2 regions of the Shewanella sp. KX20019 genome follow, and region 1 is predicted to be linked to the other one. Evidence: predicted binding sites of a transcription regulator. Region 1 holds the regulator's gene; the other holds the start of a gene.

Region 1 (4,220 bases):
GCCAATGGCTATTTTCTACAAAAGTTACGTGAACGCCGTTGGTGTCGCTAACATTGCCCAATCGGATATCGATGCGCTTACAGACTTAGATGTAAATAATCCGCCAGCAGTGACCGACTTAGCCTCAAATGGCCAAGTGATTGGAGGGGCTGTATCTGATTTAGGAATAGCGTTAAGTTTCCCGCTCTCTATTGTCAATATGCCTATCTCGGTAGGTATATCACCAAAGTTCCAGCGCATCGATACGTACAACTATATTGCTAGCGCGAATAATTTTTCTGCCAGTGACTTTGATGATGTTGAATACCGTAACGATGAAACCAGTTTTAATATCGATGTCGGTGTGGCTATTGAGCCAATCAATGGTTTGGTATTTGGTTTGTCAGGTCGTAACCTTATTAGCCAAGATGTCGATACCATTGAAGTTGAAGGGCAGAAGTTCACCTATCGCGTTGAGCCTTTGGTGACCGCAGGTGTTGCTTATGACTGGAGTATCTTGACGGTAACAACCGATGTTGATTTGATTGAAAACAAGAAGTTTAAAGAGCTCGATGGCACGCAGTATTGGCGCCTAGGCGGTGAAGTGCGGGCGTTTGACTGGATGTCATTGCGTGTTGGTTATCGCCATGACATGAAAGATTCAACGGCGAACATCTATTCTATTGGTTCTGGTTTTGCCTTTGGTGAGTCATTTTTCTTAGACTTTACAGGGATGTTTGGCAGTGATGAAGCGATAGGTGGGGTGCTACAAACCTCATATCACTTCTAAACATGGTTTACTTGAGCGTTAGGTTAACTAAGTTCGATAATCGACTTAACTGTTAAGATAAGTGCACTGAAACTACATAAGACCAGAGTAAAAACTCTGGTTTTTTGTTTATCGACTCTACCGACCAATCTACCGGCAACTGCATAACCCAATATTACAGAGGGCAATAGCATTAATGATGCCCACAAATGTTCAGGCTTTAATAGCCCTGCAAATCCTAAAATGGCCAATGCAATCATAGAACTAAATATGAAGAAGGCTGATAGGGCCGCTCTAAATTGACCGGCATCTTTACCTGCGAGCAATATCGCCAGCGGTGGTCCACCTATGGCAGCAATGTTGCCAAAAATGCCAGAGAGAACCCCTGCAATAAACAGGCTTAAACGGTTAACCGAAATATTAAACTTCAGCAAGCTAAAGCCAACGGCGATCGCCACGGTAAGGGCTATTGCCAGCCCTAGAATAGGCTGAGGGGCTATCAATATAAGCATAGCGCCTAAGATCCCACCCGGAATGCGCCCCAGTAGCGCATATTGCAACCCATTGAACTCAAGCTGCCCACGCTCTCTAAAAAGCGTTAATACGGCCGTAGAGAAACCCATCATAATGACTGATGCTGGCACTAGCGAGGGTTCGATAATATATAACAGTGGACTGGCGATGATAGCTAAACCAAAGCCAATTAGACTCTGTGTTAATGCACCACAAAATATAATGATAGAGGCGAAAATAAGCGTGTTTGGGTCTAGCATTTAGCTACCTGTGGATCTTTTTTCGCGAACGAAAGCAAACAAGGACCGCTATAGCGGTCCTTGTTTGCACATACTTAGCCTGTCTACTCTAGCTCTTCCCACTCAATGCCCATCTCATCCATCAAGCGTTTAACTTCCGCAGGCATGCTATCAGGCTTATCTTTTGAAAGATCACCATCATTTGGCAGCGGTTGTCCTGTGTAAGCGTGTAGAAACGCCTCACAGAGTAATTCGCTATTGGTGGCATGACGTAAGTTATTCACTTGGCGGCGTGTACGCTCATCGGTAAGCACCTTGAGTACTTTCAAAGGAATAGAGACAGTAATTTTTTTTACTTGCTCATTCTTTTTTCCGTGTTCAGCATATGGGCTGATATAATCGCCGTTCCACTCAGTCATTGACTCACCTGTAATTTTTAAATTCGGGGCAGATTTTAACCCCTTATGCAGCACAGTCAAATTATTGCCTCTATTTTATGACAAATGCAAATAGATTTCTAAATGCTTGGACGTCTAAACGGCCAAAAGTGATTGACTAGGGTGAATTGCTTAGGTACATTTAGACGTCCAGACATCCCTAATAAGAAAATCTAGCAAGAGGAGTAGTACATGACCGAGCGTAAACTAGCCACTGTAGCTGTGCGCCAAGGCATCGAGTCCGATAGCCAACATGGTGCGGTTGTACCTCCGATCTATCTTTCTACAAACTATTCTTTTGATGGTCACAAAAATCCTAGAGATTTCGATTATAGCCGCTCAGGCAACCCCACTCGTTCAATCTTAGGCGATGCTATCGCTGAACTCGAAAAAGGTTGTACAGGGGTAGTGACTTGTACTGGAATGGCAGCCATAACTTTAGTGACTAGTTTACTTGGTCCCGATGACCTGTTGGTGGTACCTCATGATTGTTATGGTGGTAGTTATCGTTTATTTGTCAATCTGGCGAAGAAAGGTCAGTTCAAACTTGAGGTCGTTGACCAAACCGATACAGCGGCATTGGCTATAGCCATTGCTAGAAAGCCTAAAATGGTGTGGCTAGAAACGCCGTCAAATCCACTGTTACGGGTTGTTGATATTGAAGCAATAAGTGCTGCTAGCCACGAAGTGGGTGCACTCGTGGTCGTTGATAACACTTTCCTGTCACCAATCTTGCAACAACCCTTACTACTTGGTGCCGATATCGTGATTCATTCGACCACCAAATATATCAATGGCCACAGTGATGTCGTCGGTGGTGCTGTGGTGGCGAAAGACGCTGAGCTGGGCGAGTTGTTGCATTGGTGGTCAAATACTTTAGGTCTGACGGGCGGTGCATTCGATAGTTATCTTACATTGCGCGGAATTCGAACACTTGCGGTAAGAATTCGCGAACATCAGGCGAATGCGCAGCGGATCCTTGATACTCTTACCCGTCATCGCGCAGTAGAAAAAGTTTACTACCCAGGGCTTAAAGATCACCCTGGTCATGAAATTGCTGCTAAGCAGCAAAAAGGCTTCGGTGCGATGCTCAGCTTTGAATTAAGAGGCGGTGAAGAGCAATTAGTCGCTTTCTTAAAAAATCTTAATTATTTCTCTGTTGCAGAAAGCCTCGGAGGAGTAGAGAGTCTAGTGGCAGTGCCTGCGACCATGACGCATCGAGCGATGGATCCTGAAGCACGTGCTCAAGCAGGGGTTAAAGACACCTTAATCCGTCTTTCTGTTGGTATCGAAGATGCTGATGATCTTGTTGCCGATATTGAAGCTGCACTCAATGCAGCTGTCGCTTGTTAATTAAAGGGGTTTAAGATGGCACGTTGTCACTTACATAAATTTGGTGGCTCCAGTTTAGCTGACGCAGACTGCTATCGTCGCGTTGCACATATTCTCCTGACTCATGGTCACAGTGACGATCTTGTGGTGGTTTCTGCGGCAGGAAAAAGCACTAACTTTCTATATCGATTGCTGGAACTGAGCACCACAAAGCAGTTGTGGCAAGAAGAGTTACAAACGCTGATTAGTTTTCAACAAAGACTGATAGAGCAGTTACTGTCGAATGAGCAAGCTCGATCGTTAAGAGAGCGCCTGTCAAACGATAAAGCGCAGCTGATCAGCTTGTTATCATTAGCACCTATCAACGATTACCAAAGTAGCCAAGTGGTTAGTTTTGGTGAGCGTTGGTCATCACGCTTGCTGGCAGCTTTATTGCGAGAGTCAAGTGTGGCAGCGTCTGATGTGGATGCGCGTACCTTGCTGATTGCCGATGAAGGCGCTGTGCCGCAGATCCGCTTGCAAGACTCTCGTCAAAGAGTGCAAACCCTGATTGAAGCCCACCCCAATGAACGGCTGATTATCACTGGTTTTATCTGTGCCAATGACAAGGGTGACACTTTATTATTAGGCCGAAATGGCTCCGACTTTAGTGCTACGCTCATTGCTAGCTTAGCGGATATTGAGCGGGTAACAATTTGGACTGATGTTGAAGGTGTATTTAACGCAGATCCTAATAAGATTAACGATGCTAAGCTACTGAGCAGCTTATCATTAGACGAGGCTAATCGTCTGGCACATTTAGGCTCGCCTGTACTGCACAACCGTACCCTGCAGCCGCTGTTTGATACTGACGTGAGCCTTGCTGTACGCTCAAGCTATGCGTCACATACCGACTTTACCTTAATTGCGCCTAAAAGCTCCTCTGCTAGTGCGCCCGTCGTGACCAATCTC
Region 2 (4,220 bases), 1.8 Mb from region 1:
CGAGCAGCAATAACTCATCACACAGCGCACTGGCAAGGTTGAGGTCATGGATTGAGGTGATCACGGTAATATTTAGCGTATGCAGCAGTTCTAGCGTTTGAATTTGATAACGAATATCGAGGTGATTGGTCGGCTCATCTAAGATCAACAGTTGCGGCCGCTGTACTATCGCACGGGCGATTAACGCCCGTTGCTTTTCGCCGCCAGACAGACTTTCATAGGCTTGATTCGCTTTATCGGCTAAGCCGACTTTAACCAGCGCCTGCGCCACCACTTGACGATCGTTTGCATTAGTAAATTCAAATGCGCCTTTGTGCGGTGTTAAGCCAAGACTGACCAGCTGAGTGGTGGTCATTTCAAAGTGATGTGGCGTATCTTGCAGTACCACGGCAATTTGCTTGGCAAATGCTTTGGCGGATAACGCCGAAATATCTTCGCCAAACAGCTGGATTTGCCCTGTTGTTGGTTTAACAAAACGATATAAGCAGCGCAGAAGGCTCGACTTACCCGCACCATTAGGGCCAATAATGCCCAGCATCTGCCCCTTAGCTAGGCTAAAGTCGATGTCTGCCAATATGGCTAGGCCATTTAACTGCCAGCCTAAACCGTTCACTGCCAGTACCGTTGTTAATGCCTGCTTAGACATTCAATAAACCATAAAACATCATTTAATAAACTCCCTTGAGACGCCCGCTCAAGTGTTATGTATTGTGAAACGTATCGCTATCAACGTTTATCTATCCAAAGTTAGGCTGGTATCTGACTTGAGAACTAAAGCCATGCTTTAGTGCCCATACAGTTGCGGGTACAGTCCGGACTCATTAGCTTTGTTTTCGCTACCGGTTCCCAATTTGTGCTGTTAAGCACCTAACTTAATGATCTATTCGACAAGTCACGATGTTCTGTCGCGTTATATTAAACGCTTGCACACCATTACAGCGCAGTTTACCACGCTAATCGCTGCGGATTATAACAACTATTGCGATCGCTATTCACTTGAGAGCCTCCTATTTATAGCCGCGTGCTATTCAAGTCCCCAATTAAGGCTTAAGTATTGTTGTTGGCCGTCATCTAATATATCAATGACCACCGTCGCGGCGTAAGGCAACTTCAATGCGCTATAGATCCCCGCGCACTGTTTTAATCCTAAAGACTTAGCCATTAAGTGTCTCATCACACCACCGTGAGTCAGTAATAAAATCACCTTACCTCGGTGCTGCTCAACCAAAGACTGCCACGCTGTATCGATTCGGTCCTCAAAGGCCTGCATCGTCTCGCCATTGGGCGGAGCATGTCGCCAAGGATCTGCCCAATAAGCATCTAACGCCTTGCCATGCTGCTGATAAAGCGCGTTAAAAGATTGGCCATCCCAGGCACCAAAATTAAGCTCCATAAACGCAGATTGCTCAACGAAATCGATATCATATTGCTCTGCAAGCGCCTTAGCAGGAATAGCGCAACGCAATAGAGAGGAACTCACCACTAAATCGGCTATCTTGTTTTGCGCTGCTAAACAGGTTTTGCTCTCTAAAAGTGTCGAAAGAGCCATATTTAGCTGCTCTTTTCCGGCAAAACTCAGCATAACGTCCGTATGACCGCGCAAAATATTTCCGCCCTCACAGGCACCGTGCCGCAGTAAGATCACTCTGGTATTCTGCATTGTAACACCTCTCACATTATATTTATCAGGTACTTAGAGGTAAATAATGTTCTATTTAAAATGAAAAAGTATCAGCTTTTAGTGCTTGCACTTTTGACATCGACTCACGTATTATGGACGTCTATACGTATGAATGTCCAAACAAATAAGATCTCATGAGTATGGCGAGATACAACGGACGACGTTTACTAAAATTTATGTTTTTGCGACCCTGTAATTGGTAGGAATATTCTATGGCAACACGTACCCCAACACATGCCCTAAGCCCAACGCCGCATACTCAAGACACTGCAACAAAAGTGCTAGCGGTACTAACCCAAAAATTACAGCATGAGATCCTTCTGCTTGATGGTGCAATGGGCACCATGATCCAAGATCGCAAATTTGAAGAGCAAGACTTTCGCGGTGAACAGTTCAAAGACTGGCATTGCGATGTAAAGGGCAATAACGACATGTTGGTGCTGACTCAACCTGCCGCGATTAAACAAATTCATAAAGATTATTTATTGGCTGGTTCCGACATCATTGAAACCAATACTTTCAATGCCACTCGTATCGCCATGGCCGACTACGACATGCAGGAGCATTCAGCCGCGATTAACCTCGAAGGTGCGCGCCTTGCTCGACAAGCTGCCAACGAAGTTGCAGCACAAACTGGCCGCAGCTGTTTTGTGGCAGGTGTACTCGGCCCCACCAACCGCACTTGCTCTATCAGTCCTGACGTGAATGACCCTGGCTTTCGTAATGTCAGTTTTGACGAACTTGTTGAAGCTTATATTGAGTCCATTAACGCACTAATAGCTGGCGGCGCCGACATCATCATGGTTGAGACCATTTTCGATACGCTTAACGCTAAAGCGGCACTGTTTGCCATTGAAACCGTATACGACAGTCAAGGTTTCCGCCTACCGATTATGATCTCCGGCACCATCACCGATGCCTCTGGCCGTACCTTAACCGGACAAACTACCGAAGCCTTCTATAACTCACTGCGCCATGTTAAGCCCTTGTCGATTGGTCTTAACTGTGCATTAGGACCAAAGGAGCTACGGCCATATGTTGAGGAGCTATCAAAAATCTCTGAGTGTTATGTGTCGGCCCACCCAAATGCAGGTCTTCCAAATGAATTTGGCGGCTACGATGAAACCCCAGAGCAGATGTCTGAGATCATCGAAGAGTGGGCTGACGAAGGTTTTTTGAATATCATTGGTGGTTGCTGTGGTAGCACCCCGCAGCATATCCGCGCTATCCGCGATGCCGTGACTCGCCATGATGCGCGCGTATTGCCCGATATTCCAGTGGCTTGCCGTTTGTCAGGGCTAGAACCACTTACCATTGATGAAAACTCACTATTTTTAAACGTCGGTGAACGTACTAACGTGACAGGTTCTGCCAAGTTTTTACGGCTGATTAAAACTGGTGAATATGAAGAAGCGCTTAGTGTCGCCCGAGATCAAGTAGAAAACGGCGCACAGATCATCGATATCAACATGGATGAAGGTATGCTCGACGGTGCCGAAACCATGCACAAGTTCCTTAACTTAATCGCCTCAGAGCCGGATATCTCACGGGTGCCGATTATGATCGACTCCTCTAAATGGGAGGTTATCGAAGCCGGGCTAAAATGTATTCAAGGTAAAGGCATCGTTAACTCCATTTCGCTCAAAGAGGGCGAAGAGAAGTTTATCGAGCAAGCCACACTGGTTAAGCGATACGGCGCCGCGGCGATTGTAATGGCGTTTGATGAACAGGGCCAAGCCGATACCAAGGCGCGTAAAATAGAAATATGCACTCGTGCTTATAACGTGCTGGTCGACAAAGTCGGTTTTCCGCCAGAAGATATTATCTTCGACCCTAATATCTTTGCCATCGCTACCGGTATTGAAGAGCATGACAACTATGCGGTCGACTTTATCGAGGCCACCCGTGAAATAAAACGCACCCTGCCCCACGCGATGATCTCTGGCGGTGTGTCGAATGTGTCGTTCTCATTCCGGGGTAACAACCCAGTGCGTGAAGCCATTCATGCCGTGTTCCTTTATCACGCGATTCAGGCGGGTATGGATATGGGTATTGTTAACGCGGGGCAATTGGCGATATATGATGATATTGATGCCGAACTTAAAGAGCGCGTTGAAGCCATTGTGCAAAACCTACCTTGCACTGCGGTTACTAGCAAAGGGGAAGAGACCAATAACACCGAACTGCTGCTTGAAGTAGCCGAGAAGTTTCGTGGTGATGGCTCTCAAGCCAATAAGAAGGAAGATTTAGAGTGGCGTAGCAAGCCGGTTAATGAGCGCTTAGCCCACGCACTGGTTAAAGGCATTACCGACTTTATCGACCAAGATACCGAAGAAGCCCGCGCGGCAGCCACTCGGCCACTGGATGTGATTGAAGGGCCGTTAATGGATGGAATGAACATTGTTGGTGACCTATTCGGCTCAGGCAAGATGTTTCTGCCACAAGTGGTAAAATCCGCTCGGGTAATGAAAAAAGCCGTGGCATACCTCAACCCCTATATTGAACTCGAAAAGACCCCCGGCCAATCCAACGGTAAGAT

Evidence for each region. Region 1 encodes MetJ, which represses methionine synthesis genes. Its sites were predicted from a motif close to TAGACGTCTAGACGTCTA; they were not measured.
Region 2: metH (methionine synthase) is a predicted target of MetJ. The motif match lies at 1,775-1,792, and genes of this name have one in related genera.

What each region holds. Positions count from the first base shown of each region.
Region 1 covers NZ_CP068437.1:584,479-588,698, forward strand. Annotated here, with positions in the region: gene JK628_RS02520 (conjugal transfer protein TraF) at 1-769, shown strand, start outside; gene JK628_RS02525 (sulfite exporter TauE/SafE family protein) at 793-1,521, opposite strand; gene metJ (met regulon transcriptional regulator MetJ) at 1,605-1,919, opposite strand; gene metB (cystathionine gamma-synthase) at 2,130-3,290, shown strand; gene JK628_RS02540 (bifunctional aspartate kinase/homoserine dehydrogenase II) at 3,306-4,220, shown strand, end outside.
Region 2 covers NZ_CP068437.1:4,116,848-4,121,067, forward strand. Annotated here, with positions in the region: gene JK628_RS17835 (ABC transporter ATP-binding protein) at 1-646, opposite strand, end outside; cobalamin riboswitch at 734-886, opposite strand; gene JK628_RS17840 (histidine phosphatase family protein) at 1,025-1,660, opposite strand; gene metH (methionine synthase) at 1,894-4,220, shown strand, end outside.